2 linked regions of the Flammeovirga agarivorans genome follow. The protein of the gene in region 1 binds, or shares a complex with, the protein of each later gene. Links are inferred from orthologs where the notes say so. Each region holds a gene or a part of one and is shown on either strand. Other genes may lie near its edges. The genes, in order: secY and secA.

Region 1 (6,482 bases):
AAAAAGCGAAGTAATTCCTTATTCTAACCATCAAAAAAATTAAAATTTTACAATCACCAAGTAAAGAATCCTTAAGAGGATAGGAGAATGATACAACAGGAATCAAGACTGTCAGTAGCAGATAACTCAGGAGCAAAAGAAGTGCTTTGTATTCGCGTTTTAGGCGGTACTAAAAAGCGTTATGCTTCTGTAGGCGATAAAATTGTCGTTTCTGTGAAATCAGCTATCCCTTCTTCAAACGTTAAGAAAGGGACTGTATCTAGAGCGGTTGTTGTAAGAACAAAAAAAGAAGTTCGTAGAAAGGACGGTTCTTACATTCGTTTCGAAGACAATGCGGCAGTTTTATTAAACGCGCAAGACGAGCCAAGAGGTACTCGTATCTTCGGACCAGTCGCAAGAGAGCTTCGTGAGAAGCAATTTATGAAAATCGTTTCGTTAGCACCTGAGGTACTCTAAGAGTTATGAATAGAAAATTCCATATCAAAAAAGGCGACAAGGTAACAATCATCTCTGGTAACCACAAGGGCCAAGAGGGAGTTGTCCTAAAAGTTGACCGTGAGAAGGAGCGTGCCATCGTTGAAGGTGTGAATATGGTAACCAAACACATCAAACCTACTGCTGAAAAGCCAGAAGGTGGTGTAAACAAAATGGAAGCACCAATTCACGTTTCTAACATTAAGTTGATCGACCCTGAAACGGGTAATGCTACTCGCGTAGGTCGTAAGCTTGACGAAAACGGTAAGTTGAAAAGATATTCTAAGAACACTGGAAAATTTATCGACTAATGGCTACAGCGACAAGATTAAAGGACAAATACCAAGATGAAATCGTTTCTGCATTAAAGGAACGTTTCAACTACAAGTCTGTAATGCAAGTTCCAAGATTGGAAAAAATCGTTATCAACAGAGGTGTTGGTGAGGCAGTTGCAGACAAAAAACTTGTAGACATCGCAGTAGAAGAATTATCTACTATTGCTGGTCAGAAAGCAGTTCCGACAATGTCTAAGAAATCAATCTCAAACTTCAAATTACGTGAGGATATGCCAATCGGCGCTCGTGTAACATTAAGAGGTGACAGAATGTATCAATTCTTAGAGCGTTTAATCGCAATTGCTATTCCTCGTGAGCGTGACTTCCAAGGCATCAAAGATAAATTGGATGGTCGTGGTAACTATACTTTAGGTGTAAAAGAGCAGATCATTTTCCCTGAGATCAAAATTGATCAAGTAAAGAAAGTGACAGGTATGGACATTACGTTCACTACTTCTGCTAATACTGACGAGGAAGCTTACGAGCTTCTGAAGTTATTCGGAATGCCTTTTAAGAAAAAATAGTAAACACGAGAAACTATGGCTAGAGAAGCGATAAAAGCAAGAGAGCGTAAGCGCGAAAGACTTGTTGCAAAATTTGCAGCAAAGCGCAAGGCGTTAAAAGAAGCAGGTGACTGGGAAGGTCTTGATGCTCTTCCTAAGAACTCTTCACCGGTTCGTTTACATAACCGTTGTAAGTTAACTGGACGTCCAAAAGGTTACATGCGTAAGTTTGGTATTTCACGTGTTACTTTCCGTGAAATGGCATCTGCAGGTAAGATCCCTGGCGTTACAAAATCGAGCTGGTAATTTTAATTTAGGAACCTACGGCACAGAGTGCTGTAAAAATATTTGCAAGCAATGGCAATGACAGATCCTATAGCAGACTACCTTACAAGACTTAGAAACGCGATTAGCGCTAATAAGCGTATCGTAGAAGTTCCTGCTTCAAACATCAAGAAGCAAATGACTAAGGTACTGCATGAGAAAGGCTTCGTTCAAGGCTACAAGTTCGAGGATGGTGTTAATACTCAAGGTGTAATCAAAATCGCTTTGAAATACCACCCAGTAACTAAGCAACCTGCGGTTGTCGACTTAGAGCGTGTATCACGTCCAGGTCTTCGTAAGTATGCTAATGCTAAGAACATGCCACGTGTATTAAATGGTTTAGGTATCGCAATCCTTTCAACTTCGAAAGGTGTGATGACTGACAAAGAAGCACGTGAATTGAATGTCGGTGGCGAAGTACTTTGCTACGTATACTAATAAGAATTAGTAAAAATACTTTTAACATAATGGCTGACCGCTTCCGGTACGAGTTACTGTGAGTGCCTTAAGCCTTAATTAAAGAAACCATGTCAAGAATTGGTAAAAAACCAGTTGCTATCCCTTCAGGAGTTGACGTAAAAGTTAACGACAACGTTTTAGTTGTAAAAGGACCTAAAGGTGAATTGCAACAGGAAGTCAACAAAGACATCAGTATCGAAGTTGAAGGTTCAGAAGTTCGTTTCGTACGTCCTTCAGATCATAAAGACCACCGCTCATTGCACGGTCTTTATAGAGCCTTAACTCAAAACATGGTGGTTGGTGTATCTGAAGGATACAAAAAATCACTAGAGTTGATTGGTGTTGGTTTTAAAGCATCGGTACAAGGTCAATTATTAGACCTTGATCTTGGTTATTCACACAGAATTCTTTTCCAAGTTCCAGCGGAAATCAAGGTGAGTGCTGAAACTGCAAAAGGTAAAGCTCCTATTGTTCACGTTGAAGGCGTAGACAAACAGTTAGTTGGACAAGTTGCAGCTAAAATTCGCTCATTCAGAAAGCCAGAACCATACAAAGGTAAAGGTGTGAAGTATGTTGGTGAAGAGATTAGAAGAAAAGCAGGTAAAGCTGCTGGTAAAAAATAACAAGTATGGCCACTAAGAAAGATCTGAGAAGACTGAGAATCAAAAGGGGTATTCGTAAGAAAATTTCAGGTACAGCTGAACGCCCTAGACTCTCTGTATATAAAAGTAATACTGCAATCTATGCGCAGTTGATCGACGACCAATCTGGCCGTACTCTTGTTGCCACTAACTCACGTGAGATCAATGCTGAAAGCAAAGCATCTAACGTTGCATTGGCATCAGAAGTAGGAAAGAAGGTTGCTGAGAAAGCTACTGCTGCTGGTATTTCAACGGTTATTTTTGACCGTAACGGTTACCTTTACCACGGTAAAGTGAAAGCGTTAGCAGAAGGTGCTAGAGAAGGTGGTTTGAAATTCTAAAGAGTTGTCAGAGATGAAACAAAACGTAACAAAAGTAAAATCGGCTGATCTAGAGCTAACAGAAAAAGTTGTTGCTATTAAGCGTGTTGCTAAAGTAGTAAAAGGCGGTAGACGCTTCAGCTTTTCTGCTATCGTAGTTGTAGGTAACGGTGATGGTGTTGCAGGTTATGGTTTGGGTAAAGCCAACGAGGTAACTGACGCAATCACTAAGGGCATCGACGACGCTAAGAAAAACTTAATGAAGGTGCCAGTACTTAAAGGTACTGTTCCTCACCCTCAAAAAGGTAAATTCGGCGGCGGACGCGTGCTTATTAAACCTGCTTCTGCTGGTACTGGTGTTATCGCAGGTGGTGCGATGCGTGCAGTATTAGAATCAGCAGGTGTTCATGACGTATTAGCTAAATCGCAAGGTTCTTCTAACCCACACAACGTGGTTAAAGCAACTTTCGATGCACTACTAAAAATGCGTGACCCACGTATGGTAGCTGAGCAACGCGGAGTGAAATTAAGCAAAGTTTTTAACGGCTAATCAAATTATCTAAACTGTTATGGCAAAGATCCGTATTACTCAGGTTAGATCGTTGATCGGTCGTCCTGAAAGACAAAAGCGCACAATTAAGGCGCTTGGCTTAGGTAAAATCAACAAAACTGTGGAAAAAGAAGCAAATCCACAGATCCTTGGCATGGTTAAGGCAGTTGATCACCTAATCAGCGTTGAAGAGTTGTAAATTCTTTGTACTTTTGCATTAGGCATTAGTACTTTAAAAGGTATTAATTAGGAAACAGTCATGAAACTGCATACACTAAGTCCTGCGAAAGGTGGTAAAGTTCGCCAAAATAAGCGCGTAGGTCGTGGACAAGGCTCAGGCCGAGGTGGTACGTCAACACGTGGTCACAAAGGTGCTAAGTCACGTTCTGGTTACAGCCAGAAGTTTGGCTTCGAAGGAGGTCAAATGCCATTACAACGCCGCGTGCCTAAATTCGGCTTCAAATCTCCTTTTAGAGTTGAGTATACTCCAATTAACTTGGAAAAGATCCAAAAGATCGCTGACGAGAAAGGGATTACTACTTTCGCATTAGAGACATTCGTGGAGTTAGGCGTTATTTCTAAGAACGGTAAAGTTAAAGTTCTTGGTAATGGTGAGCTAACTGCAACAGTAGAGATTTCGGCGAACGCTTTCTCTGCATCTGCTAAAGAGGCAATCGAAAAAGCAGGCGGAAAAGCGATTACATTGTAAGAAGCTATGAATAAGTTTGTCAAGACACTGAAGAACATTTTTTCAATCGAGGAACTCAAAGATAGAATTATCTACACTTTGGGTTTCCTTGCGATTTTCAGATTGGGGTCGTATATCGTCCTTCCTGGAGTAGATCCATCAGCTTTATCTGATTCGTCAGGTGGACTTTTGGGCATGTTAAATATCTTCTTAGGAGGAGCATTTACGCGTGCATCAATCTTTGCTCTAGGTATCATGCCTTACATTTCGGCATCCATCGTGATCCAATTGTTAGGTATGGCGGTTCCTTACTTTCAGCGTATGCAGAAAGAAGGTGAATCGGGCCGTAAGCGTATTAACCAAATAACGCGTGTTTTGACGATCGTGATTACACTCGCGCAGGGTTCTGGATATTTATATTCAACAATCCCTAACGAGGCAATCGTCATCAAGCAGTCATTATTCTACCCAGCAGCAATGATTATTCTAACTGCGGGTACAATTTTCTGTATGTGGCTTGGTGAAAAAATCACTGAGAAAGGAATAGGTAATGGTATCTCAATGCTGATCATGATCGGTATTATTTCGGGATTCCCAACAGCGATTTACCAAGAGTTTGAAACTCAAGGTATGTCAATTCTTCTTGTAGTTGAATTGATTGCGTTGTTCTTTATCATTATGGGAGTAGTTCTATTGAACGCTGCTGTACGTAAAGTACCTGTGCAATATGCTCGTCAAGTGGTTGGTGCTGGTGGTAAGAAGCGTACGCTTGCTACAGGTCAACGTTCGTACATTCCTTTAAAAGTGAATGCAGCGAATGTGATGCCTATCATCTTTGCACAATCATTGATGTTCCTTCCTTCATTGATTGCAGGCGTTTGGGCAGATGAAAGTGATACAGCAAGATGGGTAATGCAGAATTTCTCTGATTACACTTCTTTTGCTTATAATTTAACATTTGCAACATTAATTCTTCTTTTCACTTACTTCTACACGGCGATCACGATTAATCCTGATCAAATGTCAGAAGATTTGAAGAGAAATAATGCTTTTGTACCAAACGTTAAACCAGGTGAAGAGACTTCTAATTTTATTAGCTGGATTCTAGATAGAATCACACTTCCTTCAGCTATTTATTTAGCTGTTGTAGCAATCCTTCCTGCTTTCGCGAGCATGTTGGGTGTTAGTACTGGTTTCTCTAGATTCTATGGTGGTACTTCACTAATCATTATGGTGGGTGTTATCTTAGATACTCTTCAGCAAATTGAGTCGTACTTGCTAATGCAAAACTATGACTCGATGATGAAGTCTGGAAATATCAAAGGACGCCAAAACGTGGCAACAGTCTAATGGTATACTATAAAACAGAAGAGGAGATTGAACTAATGCGTATCAGTGCCGACTTGCTCGGCCGTACACATGGTGAAATCGCAAAGAATACAAAAGAAGGGGTGAGTCTAAAAGCAATTGATAAAATCGCACATGATTTTATCATGGACAATGGGGCTCATCCCTCATTCTTGAACTATAATGGGTTTCCCAATACCCTTTGTATGTCACTGAATGATGTTATTGTACACGGTATTCCTACTGATTATGAATTAAAAGATGGAGATGTAATCTCTATCGATTGTGGCGTTTTCTTAAATGGTTTTCATTCTGATAGTGCATACACTTACCCTGTGGGTAACGTAGCGCCTGATACAATGAAACTATTAAAGGTGACAAAGGAATCACTTCAAAAAGGTATTGATGCTTGTAAAGTCAATAATAGAATTGGTGACGTAAGTTTTGCAGTTCAGCAACATGCTGAGATGCATGGGTATGGCGTAGTTAGAGAACTGGTTGGTCATGGTTTAGGTAAAAACCTTCATGAAAAGCCAGAAGTACCTAATTACGGGAAAAGAGGTAGAGGATTAAAAATCAAAGATGGATTGGTGATTGCCATTGAACCTATGATTAACATGGGGACGAGAGCTATTACTCAAGACAGAGATGGTTGGACAATTCGTACGAGAGATCGTCAACCTTCTGCTCATTATGAACACACAGTCGCGATCGTAAATGGTCAGACTGAAGTGTTGACAACGTTCAAGTACATCGAGGAGGTATATCCATTTTAATTAAAAACTATATCAAATGCCAAAACAATCAAACATTACCCAAGACGGTACGATCGTAGAGGCCC
Region 2 (7,440 bases), on another replicon or contig:
ATTTATTTATATCAAGATTTTTTAAATATTGATTCCAAGCTGGATAGCTTTCTGTGAAGTCTTGTTTCAGGTCTGGTAAGATAGCTGTTAGACTTGTCATGAAATTACTTTTATCGGCCAGTAATGTCATGTAACGTTCCTGCTGATCTATTTGTAAAAGTATTTGACCTTTCTTATAGTAATTCCCTTCTCTAAATTTTTTTGCTGAGGGTAATAAGCGACCTTCTACTTCTGCATAAATTTCATATCTATCTTTTGCTCTTAACTTTCCTGTTACTTCAATTGTATTTTGAAGCGTTTTAAGTTTTGCGTAATCCACCTCAACTGCTAAGATACTTTTATCTTCTATCGGATTTTCAGCAGTTTTTTCTGGCAATGCACTCACTGCGAATACTGCGATAATTATCACAAGAGGACTTAGGATTAGGTATATATATTTGCTTTTCATCGTTTTGATAAGTTTATGAATGATGACGATGACACAAACATCCTGATTCTATACCTCTATATAAATTAAAGGGTGACGAAGCCTGAAAAATCAAGGATGAACCTTGAATATTAGAGATGAACCGAAAACCAAATTTGAGATTATTAGTTAGTAGAAAATGAATTAGTATAAGCTTCGTTAATGAAAAAGTATTTTATACACTTATTTTTTATCATTTTCTATGTATTCAAATTGAATACTCATTATATTAGTTTGCAATTACAGTCACCTTACAAATTAGAGTAATAACCGACCATTAACATGTATAATAAACCAATGCTAAGAGACAATGCCCTAGAAGGGAATCATTTTGTAGTTACTGGAGGTGCTACAGGTCTTGGCAAATCAATGACTAAATATTTTCTTGAACTCGGAGCTAACGTGACCATCTGTAGTAGAAAAGAAGATAAACTTTTAGCTGCAGCAGATGAATTGGAGGAACAAACTGGAAAACGTCCATTTTACGTGGTTTGTGATGTCAGAAAATACGATCAAGTAGAAAATGTGATCAAAGAGGCTACAGCAAAACATGGTAAAATTACGGGCTTATTAAACAACGCCGCAGGAAACTTTATCAGTCCAACTGAAAGATTAAGTCATAAAGCATTTGACACTATTGTGGACATCGTTCTAAAAGGTTCCTATTATTTCACCTTAGCTATGGGCAAACATTGGATTGCTAATGGTATAAAAGGTGTTATGCTAAATATAGTGACCACTTATGCCTCTACTGGTTCTGGATATGTTGTTCCTTCGGCAAGTGCTAAAGCAGGAGTATTAGCGATGACAAGATCATTAGCGGTCGAATGGGCTAAATATGGGATCCGTTCCAATGCTATCGCACCTGGCCCTTTCCCTACAAAAGGAGCATGGGATAGACTATTCCCTGAAAACCTTCGCGCACAATTTGACGAAGCCGGAAAAGTTCCTATAGGCCGTGTTGGGGAACATCAAGAGTTAGCCAACCTTGCTGCTTATTTAATGTCAGATTTCTCCGCATATATGAACGGTGAAGTAGTAACAATCGATGGAGGCGAATGGCTTAAAGGTGCTGGAGAGTTTAACCACCTCGATGCAATACCATCACCTCTTTGGGATGATATCGCAAAAGCAATTAAGACAAATACAAAAGCAAAATAAAAAAAGGCCATTCTACTAAATATAGAATGGCCTTTTTCATTAACGATAAAAGTGATTATTCTCCACTTTCATCTGTTTCTGAAACACCAAATTCAGCGGCTTCTTTTGCTGAAGACGCTTCTTTAATTCTTCTTGATACCTCATTTACATCCATCTTCTCTTGTAAGACAAATGCTTGTCTGTATTTTTTCTTGATCTTAGTATGCTCACCATACGCTGTTAAACGATCAAAGTAATATCCTGCTCTAACTTTATAATTTGGTTGGTCATATACCAGATCAACTTCGTAGTTACCAAATCTTTCTTTTAGGTTATAAACCACACCTTCGGCTCTAGCTCTATCGCTACCAGAGTAAACTAAAATTCTATATACAGAAATACCACCAAGATCTCTAGAAGATAGATCTGCTAAGATTTGGTCTACTTTATCATTGTCATAGTTTTCCGGAATACCATTACCTGCTGTTACTTCTTCCTCTACTTCAGAAGGTTTAGTCATATCTTCTTGATCAGGTTGAGGCATATATGCAGATAAATCTGTATCAATTAGGTCTACGGATGCTTTTGTAGTGGTCTGTGAAGGCTTACAAGCAAAAGTGCCAAAGAAAAGTCCTATTAATGTAAATCGTAAGAGTAACTTCATAAAAATATTTATCCTTAATTATGATGTTTTCAAAGTTAATGAATTAATCTCAGTAAGAAATAAAGATAATCACAATATGATACGATCTCTTTGATTTTTTCACAAAAAGAAAAAGGGTATCTCTGAAATCATCAGAAATACCCTCAAATGTATTTTTAGTGATGCATATAATTATCCTTCTAGGATCACACAAGCACCATTAGTAATATCATTTTCAACAGACTTGTACTTAACACCTTCTTTTACAGTACCATCTTGATATTTCACAGTCACTCTATCATTTCTTTGATATGTTTTGTCACTGTGACGAGGCTTAACCACCTCTACAGGAGCCTTTGGAGCTTCTGGAATATCAGCACTTTGTGGAGCTGAATCATTGCCTAATGCCGAACCTGCTTCAGCTTTAGAAGCTGTTACTTTTGGTTCCGGTCTTTTTGGCATTGGAGGAGGTGCAGGCATTGGAGGTTGCTCTTGTACTGGAATACGAGCTTTCGATAAGAAACCAATGATCTCATCGTTCACTTCTGCTACAAATGACTTGAACAATTCAAACGATTCGAATTTGTAGATCAATAATGGATCTTTTTGTTCGTGAACCGCATTTTGAACTTGTTGTTTCAACTCATCCATTTCGCGTAAGTGCTCTTTCCATAAATGGTCAATAACTGCAAGTGTTGCATTTTGAGCCAATACAGATGCTACTTCCTCTCCATCATTTTCTAAAGCTTTATCAAGATTTACGTTGATTTGGAACATTCTATGACCATCTGTAAATGGCATAACAATGTTTTCAACAACACCACCTTTCTCAGCTTTCACCTTTTCGAAAATAGGTTTTGCTTGAGTCCAAATAGCTTCATTTTTCGCCTTGTAATGCGTTAAAGCTTCTTTGTATAACTCTTGTGTAAGGTGTGCCTCATTTAACTGATGGAAGCCTTCTTCTTTTATCGCTGTTGATACACCTAAGATTTTCAATGCATCTAACTTGAAACCTTCGTAGTTACCTACATGAGTTTCTGAAATATTAGAAGCTACATCAAAGAATGTATTCATGATATCTACTTGTAGACGCTCACCTGATAAGGCATTACGACGACGACGATAGATTACCTCTCTTTGGTAGTTCATAACGTCATCATACTCAAGAAGACGCTTACGAATAGCAAAGTTATTTTCTTCTACTTTACGTTGTGCTCTTTCGATAGACTTTGTAATCATTGAGTGCTGAATTACTTCACCCTCTTCTAATCCTAATCTATCCATTACTGCTGCGATACGGTCTGAACCGAATAAACGCATCAAGTTATCTTCTAATGAAACGAAGAATTGAGACGATCCTGGATCACCTTGACGACCAGAACGACCTCTTAACTGACGGTCTACACGACGAGATTCATGACGAGATGTACCAATAATTGCTAAACCACCAGCTTCTTTTACTTCTACTGGCAACTTAATATCGGTACCACGACCAGCCATGTTGGTTGCAATAGTTACTGCACCTTTCTGACCAGCTAAAGCAACTACTTCTGCTTCTCTACCATGCTGTTTCGCGTTTAGTACTTGGTGATTGATACCTCTAAGCTTCAACATACGGCTCATTAACTCTGAGTTTTCTACTGAAGTAGTACCTACCAATACAGGACGCCCTTGATCTACTAATCGTTTACATTCTTCTGCAACTGCATTGAATTTCTCACGAACAGTTTTGTAAACAAAATCCTCACGGTCATCTCTAACTATTGGACGGTGTGTAGGAACTTGAATTACATCTAATTCATAGATCTCCCAGAACTCCCCAGCTTCTGTAATTGCTGTACCCGTCATACCAGTTAATTTATGGTACATACGGAAGTAGTTCTGAAGCGTTACTGTTGCATAAGTTTGTGTAGCATCTTCGATCTTTACGTTTTCTTTCGCTTCTAATGCTTGGTGTAAGCCATCAGAGTAACGACGTCCTTCCATTACACGACCAGTCTGCTCATCCACAATCTTCACTTTATTATCCACTAAGATGTAATCTACATCCTTCTCGAATAGAGTGTAAGCTTTTAATAATTGCTTCATTAAGTGGATACGCTGAGATTTAGTATCGAACTCAGCAATTAAAGCATCTTTAGCTTCAATTTTTTGCTCATCCGTCATCTCAGGATCATTTTCGATTTTACCAATACCTGTAGCAAGGTCAGGTAAAACGAAAAAGTCAGGTGAGTTATGTCCTGTTACCGTTTTAATACCGTTTTCAGTTAACTCAACGCTGTTATTCTTTTCTTCGATTACAAACAATAATGGCTCATCAGCTTCAGGCATACGGCGGTTATTATCCTGCATGTATTCACCTTCTACTTTTTGCAATAATTGCTTCATTCCTTCCTCACCTAAGAATTTGATCAAAGGTTTATATTTAGGAAGTGATCTATGTACTCTTAGTAATTGAAGTCCACCTTCGACTTTATCACCAGATTTAATTAATTTCTTTGCCTCGTTCAGCATCTTCTGAGCCATCTTACGTTGCTCATCAACCAATACTTGAACTTTAGGACGTAATTCACCAAACTCTTCTTGTTGATCTCCTTTTGGTACTGGACCAGAAATAATCAATGGTGTACGAGCATCATCAATCAATACTGAGTCAACCTCATCAATCATAGCAAAGTGATGTTCTCTTTGTACAAGATCATTCTTATCTCTTGCCATGTTATCTCTTAGGTAATCAAAACCGAATTCGTTGTTTGTACCGTAAGTGATATCTGCTCTATAAGCTTCTCTACGAGAATCTGAGTTGGGTTGGTGCTTGTCGATACAATCTACAGACAGGCCGTGGAACTGGAATAATGGAGCATTCCATTCAGAGTCACGCTTTGCTAAGTAGTCGTTTACTGTTACAACATGTACACCTCTTTTTGCTAAAGCATTTAAGTAAGCTGGCAATGTACCTACAAGAGTTTTACCCTCACCAGTCATCATCTCACCTACCTTACCTTGGTGTAAGAAAATACCGCCTAATAATTGTACATCGTAGTGGATCATATTCCATTCTACTTCACTACCAGCAGCTAGCCACTTGTTTGCCCAAGTTGCTTGATCTCCTTCAATAGTTACATTACCATATTTAGCCGCCATTTCGCGGTCATAATCTGTAGCAGTAACTACTAATTGTCTATTTTCTGTATATCTTCTACCTGTTTCTTTTGTAACAGCAAAAGCCTGAGGAAGAATATCCATTAGAATCTCTTCTAATTTCTCGTTACGATCCTTCTTCAGTTTATCAATTTCTTTAAACGTTTTGTCTTTGAACGCAAGGTCTAATTTATGATCATTTTCAACAGCATCTTTCAATTCTTGAATTTGATCATCAATGCCTTTTAAACCATTTTCAATGTAATCAATAAAGTATGCAGTTTTACCTCTTAACTCATCGTCTGAAATACTTTTGAGTTTCTGATATTCTGCGTCTATTTTAGCTAAATAGGGTCTAATTTCTTTTAGGTCTCTTTCGGACTTTGTTCCAAATACCTTTGAAAATAATTTGGTTATTGAACCTAACATATATTGTTTTTAAATGATGTTTGATCTTTCTATGAATAGATTATCTATCGACAGTAAATCTGCCCAGATAATCTGAACAAATTTAGTTTTTTTCAACGACTTTCAATAGATACTAGTTAGAAGTTATACGTTATTATTCACATTTTTTTTTTGGAATAAAAAAAACCGTAGAAAAAATTAAATTTTTCTACGGTTTTCATCATTTGAAGGTCTTGAACACCACTATTGCTCGTCGGTGGTCCAAAGACTATCAATTTGAATATTGAATACTAAAGATGAATTTGGTGGGATCGACGGAGGGTTTCCAGTCGCTCCATATCCATATTTAGATGGAATTACAACTCTTGCAATTTCATGTTCATGCATTTCGAACAATGCAATATTCCAACCTTCGATCACAGACGTTTTTCCCAATACTAGTTCAAATGGATCTTCTAATAATACATTACTATCAAAAGGAACAGCTTCAGGCCCCATTACCCAACCAGTATAAGTAATGTGCATTGAATCACCATAACTGATTTTACGGTCTGTGTCTATCGGCTGACCATTTGTTGTACCTGTCGTTGTCATGTAAACACCGAACTTGTAATATTGCTCAATATCAGCTTCTGTATCAGCTACAAAAACACTATCTGCAATAATGTATTGTTGAATTAAATAATCCTCTGCAGCATCAGGGTCTATTTCTTCCAATACCTCACTACTTTGAGTACATGAAAAAACTGAGAACACTGCTACTAGCAGCCATAAAAAGTGTCGAATGCGGATATGCATAGTATGAACTGTATAAATTATTTTATTGTTCGTCTTTCTTGATTTCCATTGTAAATACTAATGTTTTGAATGGACGAATTGTCTTGAACAAATCAAAAGTATTTGGATTATCACCTGTTTCCCAATAAGCAACATGAGAAGGCATCACAAAGATAGCTTTTTCTCCAACTTTCATTGATCTTAAAGCTTTATACCAACCATTAATTACTTGAGTAGAGGCATTTTTTTCTGATGCATCTTGGCTGTTTGAGTAAACTACTACTTGTAAAGCATCTGGCATAGAGCCATCCTTTTCGGTAATGTTATCATCAAACACTAAAGTTGCTTTAGCTCGTTCTGAATTAGATCCTAAGTTCGCAAACTTACCTTCATAACGTACTTTTACAGTATCACCAACAGCAATTAAATCGCCTTCCCCTTCAGTGATTGTATGTTTTACAATGTAATCGTTTAAGATAAGATCTTGACCTTCTCCATAGAAATCTGTTGCCACAACAGAAGTACTATCCATCAAGCCTTGTTCAGCACTTACAAAACCATCAATTGAATCTGCAGCATATTGTAATGCTAATGCTTTCTCATATTCTGCTTGAGATCTAGCATCTCTTACATCAACAATTTTTAAGTTTTCTGCAGTAACAATGTCATTGAACTCTAATCCAATACCACTTGATGCAGTACCACCAAAAGCTAAGTAAGAAGGAATATATACTCTCTCTGCCACAGGACCTCTTTGCATGTTGATTAATGCATCTAGGTAACCTAAACAGATTGCTCCTCTACGAACAGCAAAAGTATATAATGAATCTTTTAAAAATACTTGAGTCACTAACTCATCAGGATT

The links.
Region 2: the proteins of secY (region 1) and secA are in contact, whole or in part, in a crystal structure (PDB 3DIN), measured with the Thermotoga maritima proteins. The link is inferred for Flammeovirga agarivorans from one-to-one orthologs. Residues at the interface, in WP_004081795.1 of Thermotoga maritima: Glu108, Gly109, Glu110, Glu111, Ala236, Glu237, Arg238, Arg239, Ile240, Thr241, Ile242, Gln243, Tyr244, Ala245, Arg246, Arg247, Val248, Thr249, Gly250, Arg251, Arg252, Val253, Tyr254, Gly256, Ala257, Ser258, Thr259, Tyr260, Leu261, Pro262; in WP_004082002.1 of Thermotoga maritima: Glu261, Ala262, Arg263, Lys300, Ala301, Arg302, Thr303, Ile304, Ile305, Leu323, Tyr324, Asp325, Pro326, Val329, Ser330, Tyr333, Ile336, Lys340, Phe345, Val349, Glu363, Phe364, Tyr374, Ser375, Gly376, Gly377, Glu393, Ile395, Thr482, Ser483.

Annotation. Positions count from the first base shown.
Region 1 is NZ_JABAIL010000001.1:107,855-114,336, forward strand. Bases 3,557-6,482 are described here. They hold secY (preprotein translocase subunit SecY), read left to right. Parts: upstream 3,557-4,321; coding sequence 4,322-5,644; downstream 5,645-6,482. Other genes in these bases: rpsE (30S ribosomal protein S5), read left to right, coding at 3,557-3,606; rpmD (50S ribosomal protein L30), read left to right, coding at 3,626-3,805; rplO (50S ribosomal protein L15), read left to right, coding at 3,866-4,315; map (type I methionyl aminopeptidase), read left to right, coding at 5,644-6,417; infA (translation initiation factor IF-1), read left to right, coding at 6,434-6,482. In the rest of the region: rpsQ (30S ribosomal protein S17), read left to right, coding at 1-14; rplN (50S ribosomal protein L14), read left to right, coding at 88-456; rplX (50S ribosomal protein L24), read left to right, coding at 462-785; rplE (50S ribosomal protein L5), read left to right, coding at 785-1,333; rpsN (30S ribosomal protein S14), read left to right, coding at 1,349-1,618; rpsH (30S ribosomal protein S8), read left to right, coding at 1,676-2,074; rplF (50S ribosomal protein L6), read left to right, coding at 2,164-2,718; rplR (50S ribosomal protein L18), read left to right, coding at 2,724-3,077; more of rpsE, read left to right, coding at 3,091-3,556. UniProt on the Escherichia coli protein: The central subunit of the protein translocation channel SecYEG. Consists of two halves formed by TMs 1-5 and 6-10.
Region 2 is NZ_JABAIL010000005.1:278,389-285,828, reverse strand. Bases 2,242-6,125 are described here. They hold secA (preprotein translocase subunit SecA), read right to left. Parts: upstream 5,820-6,125; coding sequence 2,442-5,819; downstream 2,242-2,441. Other genes in these bases: HGP29_RS17275 (FKBP-type peptidyl-prolyl cis-trans isomerase), read right to left, coding at 6,042-6,125; HGP29_RS17285 (SPOR domain-containing protein), read right to left, coding at 2,242-2,270. Outside these bases: HGP29_RS17295 (efflux RND transporter periplasmic adaptor subunit), read right to left, coding at 1-448; HGP29_RS17290 (SDR family oxidoreductase), read left to right, coding at 749-1,627; more of HGP29_RS17285, read right to left, coding at 1,683-2,241; more of HGP29_RS17275, read right to left, coding at 6,126-6,596; HGP29_RS17270 (FKBP-type peptidyl-prolyl cis-trans isomerase), read right to left, coding at 6,619-7,440. UniProt on the Escherichia coli protein: Required for protein export, interacts with the SecYEG preprotein conducting channel.